4 regions of the Streptomyces sp. NPDC046122 genome follow, and region 2 is predicted to be linked to each of the others. Evidence: riboswitches for the same ligand, from Rfam matches in the RefSeq annotation. Region 2 holds a riboswitch; each other region holds the start of a gene.
The links. A riboswitch is a leader RNA that binds a small molecule or an ion and turns the genes downstream of it on or off. The one in region 2 is predicted to bind cyclic di-AMP.
Positions count from the first base shown of each region.

Region 1 (3,268 bases), on a different contig from region 2:
CCTCGACGTGATCACCTGAGGACTCCCCGCGCAGCCGCCGCCCGATCCACGGCACCAGGTGCTCCCGCGCCCACTGGACGTTGTCCCGGCGCGCCTCCAGCGAGTTGCGCGGGGCCATCGGCGGCCACGCCTGGTCCGGGTCGGCCGGCACGTCGAGCCCGAGCACCTGTGCGGCGCGCAGCGCGACGCGGGTGTGCCCCTCGGGCGAGAGGTGGAGCCGGTCGCCGTCCCAGGCACGCCGGTCCTGGACGGACTTGAGCGACCACAGGTCGAGCACCGGGCAGTCGTACCGGTCGGCGACCGCCCGCACGTGCGCCGTGTACGTCGCGATCTTGCCGCGCAAGTGGCGCAGGACGGGGACACCGCGGGTGTCGAAGCCGGTGGTCACCAGCACGGTGCCCACGGCGTCGGTGAGCTCCGCGACGGCCCGCTCGAAGCGCTCGGCGACGTCGTCGGGGTCGCTGCCCGGCCGGAGGATGTCGTTGCCGCCGGCGCAGAAGCTCACCAGGTCGGGAGCCAGTGCCTTCGCGCGCGGGACCTGCTCGGCCACGATCTGGTCGAGGAGCCGGCCGCGTACGGCGAGGTTGGCATAGCGGAACGTGTTCTCGGGGACGCGGTCGTCGAGGAGTACGGCGAGCCGGTCGGCCCAGCCGATGAACGCACCGCCGGGACCCGGATCTCCGACCCCTTCGGTGAAGCTGTCGCCGATCGCCGCGTACGACCCGATGGTGCCTGCACTGAATGATCTCGAATCGTCTGCCACGTCGGTACATCCTTCACTGGAGCGAGTGACCTACGCCACCGTAGGGAGGGGTTGACGGGGGGTGATATAAGACACCGGTCAAGATTCACCCAACTCGGAATAGACCCGCAATGCGCGTACGCCCCCTTTGCCGTCGCGTGTGACGGCAAAGGGGGCGTACGGAAGTGCCCTGACGGAGTGAAGCGTCAGATGGTGACGCCGTGGCCGCGGAGGTAGGCCAGCGGGTCGACGTCCGAGCCGTAGCTCGGGCCGGTCCGGATCTCGAAGTGCAGGTGCGGGCCGGTGGAGTTGCCCGTGCTGCCGGAGAGGCCGATCTGCGTGCCGCCGCCGACGCTCTGACCGGCGGAGACGGACAGCGAGGAGAGGTGGGCGTACTGCGAGTACCGGCCGTCCTCGTGCTTGATGACGACCTCGTTGCCGTACGCGCCGCTCCAGCCCGCGGAGACGACGGTGCCGGCGCCGACCGCCTTGACCGGGGTACCGCTGGACGCGGCGAAGTCGACACCCGTGTGGTAGCCGCTGGACCAGCTGCCGCCGGCCATGCGGTACGGGGTGGTGACACCCGCGGCGACCGGGGAGGTGAACCCGGAGCCGGTGTTCCGCGTGGTCGAGGCGGGCTTCTGGGTCTCGGTCTGCGCCTCGGCCTTGGGGGCGGCCTTCGGGGCGGCGGGCGCGGGCTTGGCCGCCGGGCGCTCGGCCTTCGCGGGGGCGGGCTTCGCGGGGGCCGCCTTCGCCGGGGCGTCCGCCTTCGCGCCGATGGTGAGCTTCATGCCCGGCAGGATCAGCGAGGGATTGCCGCCGACGACCTCGCGGTTGTCCTCGTACAGCTTCTGCCAGCCGCCCCGCACGTCCTGCTCGTCGGCGATCTTCGACAGGTAGTCGCCGGAGACCACGGAGTACGTCCGGGTGGACGCCTTCTTCTTCGGCGTCGCCTTCTCGGCGGCGGCCGGGGCGGCGGCCTTGCCCGCGGCCGTGGTGGCCGGGGCAGCCTTCTCGGCGGCGTTGGCGCCGGTGGCGGCGATGAGGGGCAGGGCGAGTACGGCTCCGCCCGTACCGGCGGCGACGAAACCGCGGGTGAGCGGGTTGGACCTCGGGCGGCGGTGCTTACCCTTTGCGGGCATGGAACATTCCTCTCCGGCGCCTACGAGGTGAGCTGTCGGGTTCGGACTGGAGATGTCCGGCCGCTGGCGCGACTTCACCCCAAAGCCGGTTTCCGGAAGTGGTAGTTCCGGTTGCCGGCGTACTTACCTGGTTCCCCCGCTCCTGCCACGCGTGAGTGAGTGTGAGTGCGGATTCCGGGAGGTGGCAGGATTCGGCGGTCCACCCGGATTGACGGTGACCGTAAGCCGACGCGGCTCCCCCGTACAAGCCGGTCCATTCACCGCGCGATTGCAGTAGGGGAATGCACGACCCAATTCCCGTCACCCTGCGTGGATTACGGATCTTTGCGCCCCGCCTGTGAACTGGCATGCGCCCACGGCGCTTCGCCACGCACCGTCACGAATATGATCCTGCTCACCAGAGGTGTCACCATTCCCCCTGGCCACAGGGTGAGTTGACCCGTAATAGTCCGTTTCACCCCAAGAGTGAGTTACGGGTGGTCTTAGGTGCGTAAGACCGTCATGCGGCCGCGCCGCCCCTGCCCGCCCCGAGGCATTTGTCCGCGGAGATGATTGCCCCGGGAACCCGTGTCGTATCGTCGAAACGCGCCGAAGTCGGCGAGCAGCGCCGACGGCAGACTTCAGGAGCCCACGTGACACAGCAGCTGCCGCAAGTCCCCCCGGTCCAGGCCGCGTCGGAGCCGGAGCTCGCCTCGGTGCGCAACTTCCGCGACGTGGGCGGACTGCCGACGGTGGACGGGCGGCGGGTCCGGCACGGCGTGCTGTTCCGCAGCGGTCATCTGGCGCACGCCACCGCGGCGGACGCGGCGTTCCTCGGCTCGCTGGGCCTCCACACGGTCTTCGACTTCCGCAACGAGGCCGACCAGAAGCTGGAGGGCCCGGACGTCGAGCTGCCCGGCGTGCGCAACGTGAACCTGCCGCTGACCGACCCGGCCGACGGCGCCGTGTTCTGGAAGATGGTCCGCGACGGGAACCTCGACGAGCTGCGCGAGATCCTCGCGGACGGCAAGGCCGCGGACCGGATGTCGGCGACGTACCGGGTGATCATCAAGGAGCGTACGGCCGAGCACAGCCAGGTGCTGCACGCCCTCGCCGAGGACAGCGTGCCCGCGCTGATGCACTGTGCGGCGGGCAAGGACCGCGCGGGCCTGTCGATAGCCGTGACCCTGCTGGCGATCGGCGTCGAGCGCGAGGCGATCGAGGCGGACTACCTGAAGTCGAACGACCCGCGCCGCCGCTACAAGGTCCGCCGCAGCGACGACTCGCCGGCCGCGATGTCCCCCGAGGTCATGGAGCTGCTCAGTCCGCTCTTCGAGGCCCGCGCGGAGTACCTGGCCGCCGCCTTCGAGACGATCGAGGAGATCTGGGGCAGCACCGACCGCTA
Region 1 is NZ_JBWKLQ010000006.1:33,836-37,103, forward strand. It holds gene AC07FK_RS18240 (STM4011 family radical SAM protein) at 1-19, shown strand, start outside; gene AC07FK_RS18245 (SGNH/GDSL hydrolase family protein) at 1-763, opposite strand, end outside; gene AC07FK_RS18250 (M23 family metallopeptidase) at 949-1,884, opposite strand; cyclic di-AMP (ydaO/yuaA leader) riboswitch at 1,887-2,056, opposite strand; gene AC07FK_RS18255 (tyrosine-protein phosphatase) at 2,517-3,268, shown strand, end outside.
Region 1: linked by a shared signal. The riboswitch ahead of AC07FK_RS18250 (M23 family metallopeptidase) and the one ahead of AC07FK_RS04410 (M23 family metallopeptidase) in region 2 are both predicted to bind cyclic di-AMP.

Region 2 (3,268 bases):
TCGACGCGTTCGCCGACCACCCGGGCGTCCGGGTCTCCCTGGAGGTCCCCGTCTCCCGGCTGCCCAAGGCGCTCGGCCTGCTCGCCGACGCGCTGCGCGCCCCCGCCTTCGCGGACGGCGAGGTCGAGCGCCTGGTGGCCAACCGGCTCGACGAGATCCCGCACGAGACGGCCAACCCGTCCCGCCGCGCCGCCAAGCAGCTCTCCAAGGAGCTCTTCCCGGCGACCTCGCGCATGTCGCGGCCGCGCCAGGGCACCGAGGAGACGGTGGGGCGCATCGACGCCGCCGCCGTGAAGGGCTTCTACGCCGCGCACGTGCGCCCCGCGACCGCCACCGCCGTGATCGTCGGCGACCTGGAGGGCACCGACCTGGACGCGATCCTGGCGGACACCCTGGGCGCGTGGAAGGGCGACAACTCCGAGCCGCGTCCCGTGCCGCCGGTGGTCGCCGACGACACCGGCCGGGTGGTCGTCGTGGACCGCCCCGGCGCGGTCCAGACGCAGCTGCTGATCGGCCGGATCGGCCCCGACCGGCACGACCGCGTGTGGCCGGCGCAGGTCCTCGGCACGTACTGCCTGGGCGGCACGCTCACCTCCCGCCTGGACCGCGTCCTGCGCGAGGAGAAGGGCTACACGTACGGCGTGCGCGCCTTCGGGCAGGTGCTGCGCTCCGCGCCGGACGGGTCGGGCGCCTCGATGCTGGCGATCAGCGGCTCGGTGGACACGGAGTCCACCGGCCCGGCGCTCGAAGACCTCTGGAAGGTGCTGCGCACCCTCGCGGCCGAGGGCCTCACCGACGCCGAGCGGGACGTCGCCGTACAGAACCTCGTCGGGGTCGCGCCGCTCAAGTACGAGACGGCGGCGGCCGTCGCGGGCACGCTCGCGGACCAGGTCGAGCAGCACCTGCCGGACGACTTCCAGGCCCAGCTGTACACCCGTCTCGCGGAGACGGGCACCGTGGAGGCGACCGCTGCGGTCGTCAGCGCCTTCCCGCAGGACCGCCTGGTCACGGTCCTCGTGGGTGACGCCTCGCGGATCGAGGAGCCCGTCAGGGCGCTCGGCATCGGTGAGGTGAAGGTGGTCAGCGGCTGAGCCCGAACCGCCTGCTCGATCCGCCCTGAAGAGGGGCAAAGTGGGACCCCGGTATTCGAGAGGCCGCCGGGGTCCTTCTCTTATGTCCGTTTTGTTGCGGAGGTTGCCTGTCTGGCCTGTGGGGTGCGTTACAAAACGCCGTGTCTGTTTGGTGATTAAAAGATGACCCGTTTAGCGTCTGTCCGGCTGTCCGTCAGCAGTGAGCCGCATCCGCGGCACCGGACAGTCATCGCCGAGTCCCCGTCAGGCGCGAGCCTGGGGAGCCGGGGACCCACGCAGTCCCTGGGGTGAATCGGACGTCCTTCGCAGGTGCGGAGGGGTCCGTAGGAGACCTTCCTGCTCCGAACCCGTCAGCTAACCCGGTAGGCGAGAAGGAAGGAAAGGACCAGCCACTCCATGGCGTTCACCCGTGCCACCGGGAAGCACCGTCGTCCGAGCCGCCTGACGCGCAAGAGCGCGAACATGGCCGGCGTCGCCGCACTCGCGACCACCGGCGTCATCGGAGGTCTGACCTCTCCGGCCCTCGCCGCCGACGGCGACGCGGCCCAGGCCGTCCAGGACACCGGCCTGACCCAGGCCATCGTCATCGGCGACTCCCTCGCGGACCAGATAGCGGCCCAGGCCGACCAGCAGAAGCGTGCCGCCGTCAAGGCGGAGGCCGCGCGCAAGGCCGAGGCCGAGCGCAAGGCCGAGGCGAAGCGCAAGGCGGAGGCGAGAGCCAAGGCGGAGGCCGAGGCGCGGGCCAAGAAGGAGCGCGAGGAGCGCGCGGCCAAGGAGCGCGCCGCCCGTGAGGCGGAGCGCAAGCGCCTGAACGCCTACACCCTCCCGATCGCCGGCTCCGTCGTCACCACCGGCTACAAGACCGGCGGCAACCTCTGGTCCTCCGGCAGTCACTCCGGCGTCGACTTCCGTGCCGCGTCCGGCAGTTCCGTCGTCGCCGTCGGTGCGGGCACCGTCGTCGAGGCCGGCTGGGGCGGGGCGTACGGCAACAACATCGTGATCCGGATGAACGACGGCACGTACACGCAGTACGGCCACCTCTCCTCCCTCGGCGTCTCCGTCGGCCAAGCCGTCACCTCCGGCCAGCAGATCGGCCTCTCGGGCTCGACCGGCAACTCGACGGGCCCCCACCTGCACTTCGAGGCCCGTACGTCCCCCGAGTACGGCTCCGACATGGACCCGGTCGCGTACCTGCGCGCCCACGGCGTGAGCGTCTGACGCGTCCGGTCCGTCCGCTCGTACGCAAGGCCCCGGCTTCCCCGCCGGGGCCTTGCGCGTGTCCAAAAGCCGTCCCTGAATTACGGCGCCCGTCGGAAAATGCGGAATGCTGCAATAGAGTCACCGAAAAGGCGTCGGTCGACCGCGTTGTGCGGGGATCAAAGGCGGAGGTTCGGTCATGCGCATTCCCGCGCAATCGGTATGCACGGCAATCCGTGACGACATCGTTTCCGGTGTGTTCCCGCGCGGCGCCAGGCTCACCGAAGAGCTCCTCGCGCGCCGTTACGGCGTCTCGCGCGTCCCGGTGCGCGAGGCGCTGCGCACGCTGGAGTCCGAAGGGTTCGTCACCACCCGCCGGCACGCCGGCGCCTGCGTGGCCGAGCCCACCGAGCAGGAGGCCGCCGACCTCCTGGAGGTGCGCACGCTCCTCGAACCGCTGGGCGCGGCCCGTGCCGCCCAGCGGCGTACCGAGGCCCACCTCAAGGTGCTGCGCGGCCTGGTCAGACTCGGGCAGGAGCGGGCGCGCCGGGGAGAGGGCGAGGATCTGCGGGCGCTGGGCGGCTGGTTCCACGAGACGCTCGCCCAGGCGTCGGGCAGCCCCGGCCTCACGGCCCTGCTCACCCAGCTCAGACACAAGATCGCCTGGATGTACGCCGTCGAGCAGCCCGCGCGTCCCGCGGAGGCGTGGGCGGAGCACGGGGCCATCGTCGACGCCGTGGCGCGCGGCGACGCGGAACGGGCCCGCGCGCTGACGGCCCTGCACGCCGAACGCGCGGTGGCCTCGCACCGGCTGCGTCGCACCGGGCGCGAACGCGGGCGCGCAGGCGTGAGGACTTCGCAACATGACGTAAACACGGTGAGTGGCCGCCTTTAACAGCCGCGCCGTATATAAAAAGAGGGCGAATTCGCGGGGCTTTTTCTGCTGTCCGAATTCACTGGAATACCGCGGCGTGCGGATG
Region 2 is NZ_JBWKLQ010000001.1:1,021,828-1,025,095, reverse strand. It holds gene AC07FK_RS04415 (M16 family metallopeptidase) at 1-1,091, shown strand, start outside; cyclic di-AMP (ydaO/yuaA leader) riboswitch at 1,312-1,474, shown strand; gene AC07FK_RS04410 (M23 family metallopeptidase) at 1,488-2,309, shown strand; gene AC07FK_RS04405 (GntR family transcriptional regulator) at 2,488-3,183, shown strand.

Region 3 (3,268 bases), on a different contig from region 2:
GGCCACCTCTTCGGGGTCGTCCTTCTTCTGCCGCCCGACCCGGGTGTCGTCCATGCCGGCGCGGTGGAAGAAGGGCGTCTCCGTGGCCCCGGGCATCAGGGAGGTGACCGTCACACCGGTGCCCCTGAGTTCGTCCCCCAGCGCCTGGGCAAACGACTGCACGAAGGACTTGGTGGCGTTGTAGACGGCGTGGAAGGACCCGGGCGCGGTCGCGGCGATGGACGACGTGAACAGCAGGCGGCCCCGGTCACGCGCCACCATGTCCGGCAGCAGGCCCTTCGCCAGCCGCACGGTGGCGGTGATGTTGAGGTCGATCACGCGCGCCTCGTCCTCGACGTCGGTGTCGAGGAAGGCTCCGCCCTGGCCGACGCCGGCGTTGAGCGCGGCGGCGTCGACGGGCCGCCCGGTCGCCGCGACGGCGCCGAGCAGGTGTTCGACACCTTCCCGGGTGGCCAGATCGGTCCGCACGGCGTGGACACCGGCTCCGAGGGCCCGCACCCCGTCCGCCGCCGCACCGATCTCCGAATTCTCGGCAGCCAGTACGAGATCGAATCCGTTTTCCGCAAATTGCTTGGCCAGCTCGAAACCGATTCCACTGGAGGCACCGGTGACGACGGCCAGCGGCCTATTCCTGTTCTCAGTCATGATCAGCGGGTACCCTCCCCGAGATTTTTATATCCATCTGCTCCTTTTTGCCCCACTTCTGGCGCGACCGATTCGGCCGAACCGAGTGCGGCGCACCCCGCGACGCCACCAGAGGGACACCAACTCCCTTCCACAGGAGGGTCCTTCACCTCACTGGACCGACAAGATGCCCGTTTCGGACAGGAAATGACCCACGTGGGTGGTTTGCCTGAAAGGCCGTCGCGTGCCATCGCTCGTGATACCAGTCACGTCCGCGAAGGAAAGCGGAAGTTCGGCCGATCGTCAGTTCCTGTCCGCAGAAAGAAAGTTGGGTTTTCCGCCCACGCACAGTGACAGGAGTTCCCACGCCCCCGATACGCGCTGCGATTGCTCCGGCGAATGCGGGGCTTGTTCTTCCCGGCCCCTCTCGCTTACGGTCACCCCCAATCCGGGTGGACCGCCGAATCCTGCCGCCGTCCGGAATCCAAACCCACTCACACTCACGTACGGCAGGAGCGGGGGACCCAGGTAAGCCGCCGATCCGGGAATCCGGAACGGCTCGGGGTGAAGTCGCACGGACTGTGCGACCGGGCATCTCCAGCCCGAACCCGACAGCTCACCTCGCAGGCGACGGAGAGGAATTCGTCATGCCCTCGAAGGGTAAGCACCGCCGTTCCCAGGTCAGATCGCTCCGCCGCGGCTTCATCGCCGCCGGCACCGGTGGCGCCGCGCTGATCCTGCCCCTGCTGGGCGCGACCACCGCGGGCGCGGCGCAGCCCGCCGCCGCCCCGGCCGCCGCGAAGGCCGCCCCCAAGACCTACACCGTGGTCGCGGGTGACTCCCTTTCCAAGATCGCCGACGCCCACTCGCTGAGCGGCTGGAAAGAGCTGTACGAGGACAACCGCTCGGTCATCGGCGACAAGCCCTCGCTGATCCACCCCGGCCTCGAGCTGACGATCGGCGCGAAGGCCAAGGCGCCCGCGAAGCCCAAGGCCAAGCCCACTCCGGCCGCCGAGCGCGCCGACCGCTCGCAGGCCCGTGCCGCCGTGGCCGAGACCACGGCGTACACGAACGACCTGGACGGCTGGATCAAGGAGTCGCTGGCCATCATGGCCAAGCACGGCATCCCCGGCACGTACGAGGGCATCCACCGCAACATCATGCGCGAGTCGTCGGGCAACCCGAGGGCCATCAACAACTGGGACTCCAACGCCGTGGCCGGTACGCCGTCCAAGGGCCTGCTCCAGGTCATCGCGCCCACCTTCGCGGCCTACCACGTGCCCGGCACCTCGATGGACAGCTACGACCCGGTCGCCAACATCACCGCCGCGTGCAACTACGCCGCCGACCGGTACGGCTCGATCGACAACGTGAACGGCCCGTACTAGAAGAACCCGCTGCCTGCCCCGGCGAGACCCTTGCGGGCGCCTCGCCGGGGCAGGCAGACCAATTGCACGCCCGACAATTCGCACAAAATGCTAAAAATGGGTCATGAGCGGACGTCCCGGACGACCCAGGGGTGTCGGGTCACCGCGCTCGTCTCGGCGAGGGGTGCGTTCCCGGCTGGAGGTACGCAGCGCCGCCGGTCAGGTGCTCGTCCTCCAGATCGTCGTCGCCGTGCTGCTCATCACGGCCGCCGTGGTCGCGCTCGCGTTCCAGACGCGCAACGACAGCGAGCAGGACGCCCGTAACCGCTCGCTCGCCACCGCGGAGGCCTTCGCGGACGCCCCCGGCACCGTCGAGGCGCTGCGCTCCCCCGATCCCACGTCCGCGCTGCGCGCACACGTGGAAGCAGCCCAGCGGGGTTCGGGGGTGGACTTCATAGCGGTGATGAGCCCGGACGGCACCCGGCTGGCCGACACCGACCCGACGCTGGTCGGCGGGCGCGCCGAGGGCGTCGACCGGGCCACGGCCGGAAAGCCCTTCACGGAGATCTTCGAGGGCGCCCCCAACGACGCGGCGCGGGCCGTCGTCCCCGTCACCGACACCGCCGGCACCGTCGTCGGGCTGGTCGCAGCCGGTGTGACGATCGACAACGTCGGGGACGCCGTCGACCGCCATCTGCCGATGCTCCTCGGTTCCGGGGCCGCCGCCCTCGCTCTGGCCACCGGCAGCGCCGTCCTGGTGAGCAGGCGTCTGCGGCGACAGACGCACGGCCTCGGGCCGACCGAGATGACCCGGATGTACGAGCACCATGACGCCGTTCTGCACGCCGTCCGGGAGGGCGTGCTCATCGTCGACGACGACGGACGGCTGACGCTGGCCAACGACGAGGCGCGCAGGCTCCTCGAACTGCCCCCCGGCGCGGAGGGGCGCCACATCACCGACCTGGGCCTCGACGACTCCATCACCAGGCTCCTGGTCTCCGGCCGCAGCGTCACCGACGCGGTCCATCTGGCCGGGGACCGGCTGCTGGCCGTCAACACCCGGCCGACCGCCCCGTACGGCGGATTCCCCGGCACCGCCGCCACGCTCCGGGACACGACGGACCTGCGGGCGCTGACCGGCGCGGCGGAGGTCGCCCGGGAGCGCCTGAAGCTGCTGTACGAGGCGGGAGTGCGGATCGGCACCACGCTGGACGTGGTGCGCACCGCCGAGGAACTGGCGGAGGTGGCCGTCCCCGGGTTCTCGAATTTCGCCACGG
Region 3 is NZ_JBWKLQ010000003.1:288,569-291,836, reverse strand. It holds gene AC07FK_RS10625 (SDR family NAD(P)-dependent oxidoreductase) at 1-645, opposite strand, end outside; cyclic di-AMP (ydaO/yuaA leader) riboswitch at 1,106-1,267, shown strand; gene AC07FK_RS10620 (LysM peptidoglycan-binding domain-containing protein) at 1,272-2,012, shown strand; gene AC07FK_RS10615 (SpoIIE family protein phosphatase) at 2,116-3,268, shown strand, end outside.
Region 3: linked by a shared signal. The riboswitch ahead of AC07FK_RS10620 (LysM peptidoglycan-binding domain-containing protein) and the one ahead of AC07FK_RS04410 (M23 family metallopeptidase) in region 2 are both predicted to bind cyclic di-AMP.

Region 4 (3,268 bases), on a different contig from region 2:
GCCTTGTTCTCGGTGGCGTCCAGGTCGAACATGGCCTGGTCGATCAGGCGCTGCTCGGTGGCGTCGTAGCCGACGAGCTCCGGGCCGATCTGCTCGATGACGGCGAGGACGGCCTTCTCGACACCCTTGCCCTGGTAGCGGTTCGGGTCACCGTCGCGAAGCTCGATGGCCTCGAACGCTCCGGTGGAGGCACCGGACGGAACGGCAGCACGACCCGTGCTGCCGTCGTCGAGGCCGACCTCGACCTCGACCGTGGGGTTGCCTCGGGAGTCCAGGATTTCCCGGGCTACGACGACGTCGATGGACGGCACGAGCATCTCCTTCTGGGATGTGACGCTAGGGGTGCAGGGTCACTTTGGCCTTGCGACAAGAGCCTAACCGGCTCGGGGGCGTCGGTCGGCCGTTCGCCCGCCCCCTGGGACGAGAAGAGCCGCGAATGCCCGCAATAGCGGACGTAACTCTGTGCCCGACTTCCGGCACACCGGGCCTACCGGGCAGTAACACCGCCTGGTCCGGGGGCCCGCACGAAGACGAAACCCCGGCCCGGCGCGTACGGGGGAAACGCGCCGGGCCGGGGTGCTCGGGGTGTGAGCTCGGGTCAGCTCAGGTGGAGCTGCTGGCCCACGTAGATGACATCGGCGTCGTCGACGATGTCCTTGTTCAGCTCGAAGAGCTTCTCCCAGCCACCCTTGACCTTCTTCTTCTCAGCGATCTTGCCGAGGGTGTCGCCGGACTTCACCTTGTACTCGCCGTCGCCCTTCTCGAAGGACTTCGGCGCGGCGGGCTGCTCGGCGGCCTTGGGCGCGGTGCGGACCTCGCTGCGCGAGGCGGGCTGCTCGGCGGCGCGCGGCGCGGCCTGCTGCTTCGGCTGCTCCTGCTGCGCGGAGGAGGAACCGGAGGTGTCGACACCCGGGTCGACGCCGTCGTTGGTCAGGCCGCCGGCGCCGGCGCAGGCCCAGGCGCCCGGGCCCTGCATGTCGAGGAGCTTCTCGGCGGTGGCGATCTGCTGCGCCTTGGACGCCTTGTCGGCGGTCGGGGCGTACTGCGTGCCGCCGGCGGCGGCCCAGCTGGAGGCGGAGAACTGCAGGCCGCCGTAGTAGCCGTTGCCCGTGTTGATGGACCAGTTGCCGCCGGACTCGCACTGGGCGACGGCGTCCCAGGTCTCGACGGAGGCCGCGGAGGCCGACGTGGCGCCCATCAGCGGGACGGCGACAGCGGCGCCGGTGATGCCGACGAGCGTGGCGACACGAGTGGCCTTCGACGGGCGGCGGTGCTTGGCCTTGCCGGAAAACAGCATGCGACATCTCCTCACCGACGCCTACGAGGTGAGCTGTCGGGTTCGGGCCAAGTGAGTGCCCGGCGCGCGACCTGGGTCGCGCGGCTTAACCCCAAGCCGGTTCCGTTCGTCTTCCGACGTACGGGCCCGGCGCCTACCTGGGTCCCCCGCTCCTGCCTACGGCGCTTTACGCGTCGGTTCCCCCCGGCCGCCGGCAGGATTCGGCGTGGCGGTCGACGGGGCCCGCGGTGGCGAGCGGTTCGACGGTAAACACATGAGCCCGTGATGTTCAAAAAGGCTCATCAGGGAGAAATCACCCTTCCCGCCCTTCACCCCGCCCATATCCGTGCAGGTCAGGGGCGAGAGGGCGGGATCGTCCGGGCCGCGGACGTGAGTTGAGGCAAAGAGACCCTTGTCTCACTTGCTCCAATCGGGACATAGCGACCCGAACTACCCCCCGAAATCAGCCCAGATCGAGGCTCTGGCCAGGGAGGATCAGGTCCGGGTCGGTCCCGACCGTCTCCTCGTTGGCGTTGTAGAGCGCCGTCCAGCCGCCGCGCACCTCGTGGGCGTCGGCGATGGCCGAGAGGTTGTCGCCGGTACGGACGGTGTAGCTGCCGTCCGCGCGCGCTCCGCCCTCCGCCGTGGCGGCGTCACGTGTCGCTCCGTCACCCCGGGAGGCGTGGCGGCCCGATTCACGCTCGACGCCCGCTTCGCCGGACACGTCCGCGTCGTCCTCCCGGGCCTTCTCGCCGCGGTGCTTGCCCTTGACCGCGGGAGCGTCGCCCTCCTCGTCCTTCGCACCCTTTCCGGCCGCGGACGGCGCCGCGGGGGTCTCGGAGTCCCCGTCCGGCGTCCGGTCCCGCGAGGGCGCCTCGGACCGGTCCGCCTTCACGGAGGAGGACCCGTCCCGGCCGGCCCCGGACGTCTCGTCCGCCGACGGCTCGGCGGACGCGGGGGCGTCGGAGGCGTCGCGGCTCGCGGCGGCCGGCGCGTCCTTCTCCGGCCCGGCGGCCGGTCCGGAGGTCGCGCCGTCGTCCGACGCGGCGTCGTCACCCTCCGTCAGGCCGGAGATGAGCGCGCAACTGGGCCACGCCTGGGGGCCCTCCTTCGCGAGCACCTTCTCGGCGACCTGGATCTGCTGGGAGCGGCTGGCGAGGTCGGCGCGCGGCGCGTAGGCCGTGCCGCCGAACTTCTGCCACGTCTCGGGGGAGAACTGGAGCCCGCCGTAGTAGCCGTTGCCGAGGTCGGCACTCCACATGCCGCCGCTCTCGCAATCGGCGACCCGGTCCCAGGTCGTGGCTTCGGCAGCGGTCGCGCCGCTCGCGCCGAGCAACGGGATCGCGATGGCGGATCCGGTCACTCCTGCCGCGACGACGAGGGCTGGAGCCTGACGGGGGCGGCGGTGTCTCCCGTTCCCGGAGCGCATGCGGTGGCCTTTCGAGCGACGGCTGAGGTTGACGGAGAACGTAGCGGCACTCGAACGTTTGTTACAAGTCGATGCAGCGCAGATCACGTGAAGGTCTCGAAGTGACGCAGCGTCACCTGGTTTCGGCCGTGAACTCCACGGGCAGAGTGCGCAACCCGCGCATGATGAGCCCGCCGCGCCAGCGCAAATCGTCGGGTTCCCCCGCGAGTCGCACGTCGGGCAGGCGCCGCAGCAGCGTCGCGATGGCCGCCTGCCCTTCGAGCCGCGCGAGCGGTGCGCCGAGGCAGTAGTGGATGCCGTGCCCGTAGCCCAGGTGCGGGTTGTCGCGGCGTGCGAGGTCGAGCGTGTCCGGCTCGCCGAAGCGCTCGGGATCCCGGTCGGCGGCGGCGAGCACGACGAGCACGGGCTCGCCGGCCGCGACGTCCCGGCCTCCCAGGACCAGCGGCTCGGTGGCGTACCGCCAGGTCGCGAGCTCCACGGGCCCGTCGTACCGCAGCAGTTCCTCGACGCCGGTGGCCAGCAGCTCCGTGTCCCCCTCCGCGAGCGCGCGCTGGAGGCGCTCG
Region 4 is NZ_JBWKLQ010000007.1:87,411-90,678, forward strand. It holds gene eno (phosphopyruvate hydratase) at 1-317, opposite strand, end outside; gene AC07FK_RS20185 (transglycosylase family protein) at 599-1,297, opposite strand; cyclic di-AMP (ydaO/yuaA leader) riboswitch at 1,301-1,471, opposite strand; gene AC07FK_RS20190 (transglycosylase family protein) at 1,740-2,705, opposite strand; gene AC07FK_RS20195 (cytochrome P450 family protein) at 2,818-3,268, opposite strand, start outside.
Region 4: linked by a shared signal. The riboswitch ahead of AC07FK_RS20185 (transglycosylase family protein) and the one ahead of AC07FK_RS04410 (M23 family metallopeptidase) in region 2 are both predicted to bind cyclic di-AMP.